Regions from separate parts of the Roseixanthobacter liquoris genome, predicted to be linked through region 1. Evidence: predicted binding sites of a transcription regulator. Region 1 holds the regulator's gene; each other region holds the start of a gene.

What was found. The regulator LexA, encoded in region 1, represses DNA repair genes until DNA is damaged. The targets are predictions, from matches to a motif close to TGTTCNNNNTGTGTTCNG.
Region 2: a site for LexA is predicted at 1,873-1,890, ahead of recA (recombinase RecA). Genes of this name have one in related genera too.
Region 3: a site for LexA is predicted at 1,758-1,775, ahead of V5F84_RS01490 (ImuA family protein). Genes of this name have one in related genera too.

What each region holds. Positions count from the first base shown of each region.
Region 1 is NZ_CM195537.1:2,953,276-2,956,547, reverse strand. Features, by position in the region: gene V5F84_RS13220 (molybdopterin molybdotransferase MoeA) at 1-1,179, shown strand, start outside; gene lexA (transcriptional repressor LexA) at 1,317-2,036, shown strand; gene V5F84_RS13210 (ComEC/Rec2 family competence protein) at 2,079-3,272, opposite strand, start outside.
Region 2 is NZ_CM195537.1:2,459,596-2,462,867, reverse strand. Features, by position in the region: gene alaS (alanine--tRNA ligase) at 1-440, opposite strand, end outside; gene recA (recombinase RecA) at 724-1,806, opposite strand; gene V5F84_RS10880 (substrate-binding domain-containing protein) at 2,066-3,145, shown strand; gene V5F84_RS10875 (ABC transporter substrate-binding protein) at 3,232-3,272, shown strand, end outside.
Region 3 is NZ_CM195537.1:328,320-331,591, reverse strand. Features, by position in the region: gene V5F84_RS01495 (Y-family DNA polymerase) at 1-452, opposite strand, end outside; gene V5F84_RS01490 (ImuA family protein) at 449-1,645, opposite strand; gene V5F84_RS01485 (GlxA family transcriptional regulator) at 1,887-2,957, opposite strand; gene V5F84_RS01480 (alpha/beta fold hydrolase) at 3,083-3,272, shown strand, end outside.

The sequences.
Region 1 (3,272 bases):
GTGGTGGCCGGCGTCGCGCCCTTGCCCGTGCAATCCGTGCCGGTGGCCGAGGCCACGGGCCGTGTGCTCGCCGCCGACCTGTGGGCGCGCCGTAGCCAGCCCGCCGCCGACATGTCGGCCATGGATGGATATGCGGTGGCCGCCGCCGATATCGCGCAGGTTCCCGCGACCTTGCGCGTGATCGGCGAATCCGCCGCCGGCCGCCCCTTCTCGGGTGCCATCGCCACGGGGGAAGCGGTTCGCATCTTCACCGGCGCGCTTCTGCCCCCGGGGGCGGACACGGTGGTGATCCAGGAGAATATCGCGCGCGAGGGCGATCTCATCACCACCACCGCCGCCACCGCGCCGCTGCGGAACGTGCGCAAGGCGGGGTTCGATTTTCCCGCCGGCAGCCTGATCCTTCCCGCCGGCCGCCGCCTCACCGATCGCGATGTGATGCTGGCGGCCGCGGCCGACCATTCCCTGCTCAGCGTCGTCGCGCGGCCGAAAGTGGGCATCCTGCAAACCGGCGACGAACTGGTGCGCCCTGGGGCCGGCACCGGCGCGCTGTCCGACGTGGTGGTGTCCAATGTGTACGGCCTTGCGGCGCTGGCCCGGGCCCATGGCGCGGAGGCGGTGGATCTCGGCCTCGTCGGCGATTCCCTCGATGCGACCCGCGCCGCCATCCGCGCGGCGGCCGAATCGGGAATAGACGTGCTGATCACCTCCGGTGGCGCCTCGGTGGGCGAGCACGATCTGATCGTGCCGGCCCTGCGCAGCGAGGGGGTGGAGCTGACCGTGCACAAGATCGCCCTGCGGCCGGGAAAGCCGCTGATGTTCGGTGCACGCGGCCCCATGCGCGTGCTGGGCCTGCCGGGAAATCCGGTATCGGCCTATGTGGGCGCCGTGCTGTTCCTCATTCCGCTGCTGAACGCGCTCCAGGGCAGCACCGCGGGTGGCCAGCAGGTGCGCGCGGCGCGCCTCGGCTGCGCGGTGAAGGCCAATGATTCCCGCGTGGACTATATGCGCGCGACGCTGTCGTTCGCCCCCGACGGGGCCTTGGTGGCGACGCCGCTGCCGATTCAGGATTCGTCCATGTTGACGACCCTCGCCATGGCGGATTGCCTGCTGATCCGGCCGGCTTTCGCACCCGCCGCAGAGCCCGGCGAGGCCGTTTCGGTGCTTCCGCTCCCCTCCTGAAATACCGTTAACGCGATGTTCACCCTTGCGGAACACAAAAGGAACAGCTAATGCTTGTTCATGATTTGTTTCGGTTTGAATGATCTCCTGACGGACATCGCTGCCGAACCGGAAGCGGGATGGGGACGGGTGAGACCATGCTGACGCGCAAGCAATATGATCTGTTGCGTTTCATCCATGAACGCCTGAAGGAAACCGGCGTCCCGCCCTCCTTCGACGAGATGAAGGAAGCCCTGGACCTGCGGTCCAAGTCCGGCATTCATCGCCTGATCACCGCCCTGGAAGAGCGCGGCTTCATCCGCCGCCTGCCCAATCGCGCCCGGGCGCTGGAAGTGGTCCGCCTGCCGGACAGCGCCGCCCCCGGCCTCGCCGCGAGCCGCGCGGCCTCCTCCAGCGGGCGCGGCTTCTCCCCCAGCGTGATCGAGGGCAGCCTCGGCCGGGTCCGCCCGCCGGCTGAGGATGAGGAAACCGCGCCGACCGTGACCGTGCCGGTCATGGGCCGCATTGCGGCCGGATCCCCCATCTCGGCGATTCAGACCCGCAGCCACACCTTGAACGTCCCGCCGGAAATGCTGGGCACCGGGGAGCATTTCGCGCTCGAAGTGCGCGGCGACAGCATGATCGAGGCCGGCATCCTGGACGGCGATACGGTGCTGATCCGCAAATGCGACAGTGCCGAGACCGGCGATATCATCGTCGCCCTCGTGGACGACGAGGAAGCCACCCTGAAGCGCCTGCGCAAGAAGGGGGCCTCCATCGCCCTGGAAGCCGCCAATCCGGCCTATGAGACCCGAATCTTCGGGCCGGACCGCATTCGCGTTCAGGGTCGCCTCGTCGGACTGATGCGCCGCTATTGAGATTCCCGTGTTCCGTTTGATCGCCGCGCCCTGCGCCAGGGATCAACGGGCCGCATCCTCCTCGACCTGCTGGGCGGACCCCGCGCCCTGCTCCCCTTCTGCGACGGGAGGGAGAAGTGGCATCCACGGGCGCTGCTGACGCGGGGAGCGCGCCGGAACGATCCGCCAGTCCCGGGCATTGGAATTCCCCTCCGCCGCACGGAACAGGGACAAGGTCCCCGTGTGGGCCATATCCGCGGGCGTTATGACCCTGGCCGGGCATTTCTTCGGCGCCGGATGGGGGCTCACGATGAGCGCCGCGTTCAGGCAGTCCGCCTCCAGCCCCTCGGGGCGGCGGGAGACGGCGAGAACGCCGCCTGCGGTGGCGGCCGTGCATCCCAGCCGGTCGCAGCGAAAGGCATCGGCCAATCCCTCGGCCTGCGAGGTGCGCGTGTCGCTCTCGCGGCTCAGCCATTGGTCCGCCACCATCCGGTTCGAGGTCGCCCCGAGGATGGAGAGCCGCCCGTCCGCCGCGCGCACCGCCACGGTCCGTCCGTTCGGCGCGACCAGGATGTCGGCACGCGGGGGCGCGCCGCCGAGGGCGAGGGCCGCGAGCGCGGGAACGAGCGCGATCGCCGCGAGCCGTCCCCGCAACAGGCAAAGGCACAGCAAGGCGAGGCTCGCGGCCAGGACCGCGGGCGGATTGAACCAATCGGTCCGCAGGCCAGCGCCCGGCAGCGCGGCGACCTTGTCCGACACGCCCACCATGATGTCGATGCCGAGCCCCATGATCGGCCAGGCCAGCGAATCCAGGCCGAACGGCAGCAGCAGCACGCCGAGCAGGCCGAACGGCATCACCAGGAAGCTCACCGCCGGCATGGCGGCGAGATTCGAGAGCAGGCCATAGGCGCCGATGCGCTGGAAATGCAGGGCTCCGTAGGGCGCCGTCGCGAGGCCCGCGACCAGCGAGGTCAGCGCAAGCCCGCCCACGAACAGCAGGACCTTCAGGGCGATGCGCGCCATTCGCCCATCGGCCGTCCATCCAAGGCGCAGCGGGCGCAGCCGCTCGAACGCCGCGACCAGCGCGAGCGTTGCGGCAAAGGACATCTGCATGCCGGGATCGAGCACCGAAACCGGCGCCGCCGCGAGCACGAGTACTGCCGCCACCGCGACGCTGCGCAAGGTCAGCGCGGCGCGTCCGACGATCACGCCGAGCAGCACCAGGCCGAGCATCAGGAACGAGCGCTGCGCGGCCAC
Region 2 (3,272 bases), 490 kb from region 1:
GGCAGGCCGGCGATCTTCTTCCACAGGGCGTGTGCTTCGTCGTCTTCGGAATAGACCGTGACCAGGAGACGGTCCTTCGCAAGCTCGAACTCGCGCGTCACAAGGTTCCAGGCGAGCTCGATGGCGCGGTCCTTGAAATAATCGCCGAACGAGAAATTGCCGAGCATTTCGAAGAAGGTATGGTGCCGGGCCGTATAGCCGACATTGTCCAGATCATTGTGCTTGCCGCCGGCGCGGACGCATTTCTGCGAGGTCACCGCCCGCGAATAGGGGCGCTTTTCCATGCCGGTAAAGACATTCTTGAACTGCACCATGCCCGCATTGGTGAACATGAGCGTCGGGTCGTTGCGCGGCACCAGCGGCGAGGAGGGCACCGCCTCGTGGCCCTGCCTCACGAAATAATCGACGAAGGTCGACCGGATCTCATTCACGCCGCTCATGTGCCGGCCACCATACCCTTGACTGGATTTCCCCCGACGCGCGGACGGGCGCGACGTCGGTTCTCACACGGCCCGGACAAACGCCAAAGCCCTCATGCGCAAGCGAAGATCGTTTAACGATGCCGTTTCCGCTTGTCCAGAAAAGCGTTTCCGGCGCCTTCGCGCCATGGTGATTATTGCCCGCCCATCGCCTCGCCCCATCTGCGGGATAAAAGCGCTGAGGGCGGACGCGGAAGGCGGAACCGGGCTCCGCCTTCCTGTTCCTGGAAATCCAGGCCGATGCTCAATCCTCGGCGGCCTCGGCGGAGTCGTCATCGTCGGGACCGGCGAGGATCTGCTCGGCGATCAGACCGGCATTCTGGCGCACGGCCGCTTCGATTCGCCCGGCAACTTCGGCGTTCTGCTTCAAGAAGGTCTTGGCGTTCTCGCGCCCCTGGCCAAGCCTCTGGCTGTCATAGGAAAACCAGGAGCCGGACTTTTCCACCACCCCAGCGCGCACGCCGAGATCGAGCAATTCGCCGGTCTTCGAGACGCCTTCGCCATAGATGATGTCGAATTCCACCTGCTTGAACGGGGGGGCCAGCTTGTTCTTCACCACCTTGACGCGGGTCTGGTTGCCGATCACCTCGTCGCGCTCCTTGATCATCCCGATGCGGCGGATGTCGAGGCGGACGGAGGCGTAGAATTTCAAGGCGTTGCCACCGGTCGTGGTTTCCGGCGACCCATACATCACGCCGATCTTCATGCGGATCTGGTTGATGAAGATCACCATGGTGTTGGATTTGGAGATGGACGCCGTCAGCTTGCGCAGGGCCTGGCTCATCAGGCGGGCCTGCATGCCGGGCTGGCTGTCGCCCATCTCGCCGTCCAGTTCGGCGCGGGGGGTGAGGGCGGCGACCGAATCGACCACCAGCACATCCACCGCGCCGGAGCGCACCAGCGTGTCGCAGATCTCCAGCGCCTGCTCGCCCGCATCCGGTTGGGAAATAAGGAGATCGTCCAGGTTCACACCCAGCTTGCGGGCATAGATGGGATCAAGCGCGTGCTCGGCATCGATGAAGGCGCAAACGCCGCCCTTTTTCTGAGCTTCTGCAACGGTATGCAGGGCCAGCGTGGTCTTGCCGGACGATTCGGGGCCGAAGATCTCGACCACCCGTCCGCGCGGCAGACCGCCGATGCCCAGCGCGATGTCCAATCCCAGCGACCCGGAAGGAATGCTTTCAATTTCAATGGCTTTGCCGCTCTTGCCGAGCCGCATGATCGAGCCCTTGCCGAAATGCCGCTCGATCTGTGAGAGCGCGGCGTCGAGCGCTTTCGTCTTATCCATGGAGGAACCTTCGACGAGTCTGAGTGTGGACTGAGTCATCGCTGTGCTCTCCGCCGCGTGCAAGGATTATTCGTTTACGCCCGAATTTGTACCTGTTTTGTTCGATGTTCGCAATATGTTCCGGTCAAGTTCGGCGCTTATCGCTAAGTTTCCGTGAATCTTCCGCGCGCCGAAATTTCAATGCGCTTTTCGGCGCCGAAATGCGCATCGAAGCGCAGGTCTCCGCCGCGTCATACGGCTGTAACATCGCGGCCCTAGGAGAGCCGTGTAAACGGTTACATACATCCGAGGAGCCGGCTTGGCGCGCACCGTCACCATCCGCACCGTCGCCGAGCGCGCCGGCTGCTCCATCGCCACCGTCAGCCGCGTCATCAACGGCACGGCGCGGGCGAGCGCGGAGGCGGAGGCGCGCGTGCGCGCCGCCATCGCCGAGCTGAGCTTCCGCCCGAGCGAGATCGGCCGTTCGCTGAAGACCCTGCGCACCCGCACCGTCGGCGTGGTCATCCCCAGCCTGACCAATCCGGTGTTCGCCAGCTCCGTCGCCGGCATCGAGGCGGAAGCGCGCGTGCGCGGCCATGCGCTGCTGGTGACCGCCACCGACTACGACCCAGCCCGCGAGCGCGCCGTGGTGGACACGCTGGTGGCCCAGAGCGTGGCCGGGCTCGTGCTCACCGTGGCCGATCCGGATGCCAATTCCACCCTCGACATGCTGGATGCCGAGGCCATCCCCTATGTCCTGGTCTATAACGAGCCGCAGCGCATTTCCCGCCCCGCCGTGACGGTGGACAATGCCGGCGCCACCCGCGCCCTCACCGAGGCGCTGATCGCCCAGGGGCACCGGCGCATCCTGTTCATTGCCGGCCGCTTCTCCTCGTCCGATCGCTCGCGGTTGCGCCACCAGGGCTATCTCGCCGCCATGGGCGCGGCCGGCCTTCCCCCTGAGCCGGTGCTGGAACTGGACTATATCGCCGACGCCCCGGCCCATCGCGCGGCGCTGGAAGGCCTGTTCGCCGCCCGGGCGCGGCCCACCGCGATGATCTGTTCCAACGATCTGCTGGCGCTCTCCATCATCGCCGCCGTGCGCGCCATGGGGCTTTGCGTGCCCGGCGACATGTCGGTGGCGGGGTTCGACGGCATCGCCATCGGTCGGCTGGTGACGCCGGAACTCTCCACCGTGGACCAGCCGACCCGCCTCATGGGCGCGCGCGCCATCGAGCGGCTGTTCGACATGTTCGAGGGCGCGACGGGACGGGCGGTGGAACACCTGCCCTATCATCTGCGCCTCACCGGCACCCTGGCCGCCGCGCCGCCGGACCCCGGCGCCGCCCCCCGTTTCTCCGGTTCGCCCGCGGGCGGATCGCGCACCCCGGCCGCCTGACGGCCCGCCTTTCGTACCGCGTTTGCGACCCCGTCCGGCTCGCCCGGCCGGGCACCCCTTTGTGCGACCACATGAAAGACCAAGGCATGACCTTCTCAGCGCTGAAGTCCCTGCTCGCCGCGCCGCT
Region 3 (3,272 bases), 2.2 Mb from region 1:
GAGGCGAGCGCGGCGCGGGTGGCATAGCCCCGTGCGCCGACGCGTGCGCGCAGGTCGCCCACCAGAGCGCGCTCGCCGCCGAACAGATGGGCGCAGCCGGACACATCCAGCATCAGGGCGTCCGGCGCATCGAGGGCGAGCAGCGGCGTATAGCGCTCGCAGGCGTCGGCCACATGGCCGAGCAGGCGCGCGTCCGCCTCGGGTGCATGGTCCGCCACCTGAAGCTCGGGATGGCGCGCGCGGGCGTCCGCCAGGGAGAGGCCGGGCACGAGGCCGAGGTCGCGCGCGGCGGGGTTGAGCGCGGCGAGCCGCAGCGCGCTTTTCTCCAGCACCAGGGTGGCGCGCGGGGCCGCGCGCAGCTCCAGCGGCAAGCTGCGCGCGATGCGGTCGGTGGAAAGGTGGTTCAGCCACAGGCACAGATAGCGCCGGCCGGGCGCGGGGGACGGGGTCATGATCCGGCCTCGCGGGCCTGGCGGGGAAGCGCGGGGCTGGGCGCGGCCGAAAGGAAGGCGGGGCCGGCAAGGCAGAGGGTCCAGCGTCCCAGCGGGCCGAGGCGGTTGCGCGTCAAGGCGGCCTCCAGGGTCGGCAGGCCGAGCCCGCCATAAGAATCGCGCGGCGTGCTGGCGGCGGGGGCGATCGCCCAGCGGGTGAGGGCGGCGCAGGCGGCGCCGTCCGGCCTCTGGCGCAGCAGCAGGCCGAGCACCGGGTGCGCGCGCGCCGCGAGGGAGAGCCGCCGGGTCGCCGTGAGGGGTTCGGGAAAGGCCGTGCCCACTTCGCCGAGCACGGCGGCAAGCCCGCCGCATTTGAGGCCCTCCTCCATGGCGAACAGCACGTCCTGCGCCTTGTGCACCCGCACCAGAACCAGCGCGCCGTCGCACAGGCCGAGTTCCACGAGGCCGGGCGCATAGAGGCTGCCGGCCTCCAGCTCCGCCAGCTCGTGCTGCACCATCAGCACCGGGCGCTTGAGCTGGAACGCGGCGCGGGCGGCGAGCGCGAGGGCAAAGGCGGTGAGGGCGCCTTCCGCACCGGGGCCGCGGGCGGCGGCCTCGTGCAGCGCGCCGAGGGCGAGCCCGCCCCCCAGCGCCCCATCCAGCGGGGGGATGCCGAGGGGCAGAAGCGGGTGGGGCGGGGCAAGGGCGGGGCCGGCATCATCGAGCGGCGCCTGGTCCTGTACGGGGGCGCCGGTTTCGCTCCCGCCGGGCGCCGGATTGCCGCCGGAGGTCTGCGGGGGAGACGGGGCAGAGGGGGCGCGCGCCGCCCCGGCGGAGCCGCTCGGGATCGGCCTTGCCGGGACGCAAATCCCGCGCGCGGACGCTCGCGCTCCCGCCCGCGCCGCGCCGGCCGGGCTTTCCTCATCCCGGCCTTCCTCATCCCGGCTTTTCTGGCCTCGATCGCCGCCGGTCCAATTCCCCTGGCTCCAGATCTCCTGGCTCCAGATCTCCTGGTTCCAGATCTCCTGGTTCCCGATCTCCTGGCTTCGGATTTCCTGGCTTTGCGCCTCCTCGTCCCATTCCACCGCCTCGCCCGCCGACCAGGGCACGGGGGGGCGGGTCGGCGGGGCGTCCACGCGCCGCTCGATGGCGGAAATGCAGCGCCGCAGGCGCGCAAGCTCGCCCGCAGCGCGAGTCGCGCTCGGATTGGACATGGGCCGTCCGTTTCGCTAGGCCGCATCCCCGCGAGCGACGCAAACGCCGCCGCCCGCGCGAAATGCCGGGGGTTCGAGGGAGCGCGCGAGCCGCCTCCGGAGAGGGCTCGCTTGTTCCCTATTTGTTCTTATAGATTCCGGAACGGCGCGGGAGAGTCAAGCGTGTCGCACAGGGGGGCACGCGGGATCGGGGAAGGAGCGTGGCCGCGTTGGGTTTGCGTCCTTGAAGCGCCGCTTCGCGTTACCGGTCTCGACGAGGGGCCGCGAGGGGCGAGGGGGTGCCGGTCGTCGAGGCCTCCCGCAGCGCCGATTCCCCGCCGGTGCCCTCGCGACCGGCCGCGATCCCGAACCGCTGGCGATAGTCGCGGGGGCTCAGCCCGGTCATCTTGACGAACACCTTTCGGAACGAGCCCGGGTCCTCGTAGCCCACATCCCATGCGATCTGCTCGACCGGGCGCGCCGTGGTCTCCAGCATCTCGCGCGCCTTGCCGATTCGAAGGTGCTGGCAATATTCGGTCGGCTTCAGCCCCGTCGCCTTGTGAAAGCGGCGCAGAAACGTGCGCGGCTCCAGCCCCGCCTTGTCCGCCATCGCGGCAAGCGTCGCGTCGCGGGCGCCGGTCGCCTGCAGCCAGTGCTGGACCTTCAGCACCGCCTCGTCGCCATGGCGCAGCCGGGGCGAGAACACGCTGTAGTATCGCTGCTCGCGGCCCGGCGGGTCGACCAGCAGGAAGCGCGCGGTCTCCAGCATCGCGGTCGGTCCCAGCAGCCGGTCCACGAGCTTGAGCCCCAGGTCCGTCCAGGCCATGAGGCCGCCCGCCGTGATGAGATCGCCGTCGTCGATGACGAGCTTGTCGATGTCCACCCGGGCGTTCGGAAACCGTTCCGCGAAATCGTTGGCATAGAACCAGTGGGTGGTGGCCGCGCGGCCCGCAAGCAGGCCGGTTTCGCCGAGCAGGAAGGCGCCGGCGCAGACCGAGGCGAGCGTCGCCCCGCGCGCGTGGCGCTCGCGCAGCCAGAGCGCCAGCGGCGCCGCCTCGTCCGACGTGATGGGCGCGATGACGGCCGGCGGCATGATGATGAAATCCGGTTCGCCGGAAGCGCCCGGATCGCTGTCGAAGACGCGTTCCGCGCCCGCGCCGTTTTCCCGCCCGCGCCAATGGCTGATGCGAATGCGCGGCGATGCGGCGCCGACACGGCGGCTCACCAGCAGGTTGGCGACCGAGAACAGGTCGGTCAGCCCATGGACCGCGCCGAGCTGCGCGCCGGGATAGATCAGGACGGCGATTTCCGCCAAGGGCGTCGGTTTCGTCATTTGTCACTTATGGCCTGAAATCTGTCGCTCGCGCCAATCCGAAAGCGGGCCGCGGACGCCTAGTGTCTCCCCATCAAATGAGCCGCCGGGGACGACAGAGCCCGGCACAGCCAGGAGCGCAGATCATGAGCACGGTTAAGACCACCGACGGCGCCGAAATCTTCTTCAAGGATTGGGGTCCGAAGGATGCCCAGCCCATCATGTTCCATCACGGCTGGCCCCTGTCCTCGGACGACTGGGACGGGCAGATGCTGTTCTTCCTCGCCAAGGGCTATCGCGTCGTCGCCCATGACCGGCGCGGCCACGGCCGCTCCA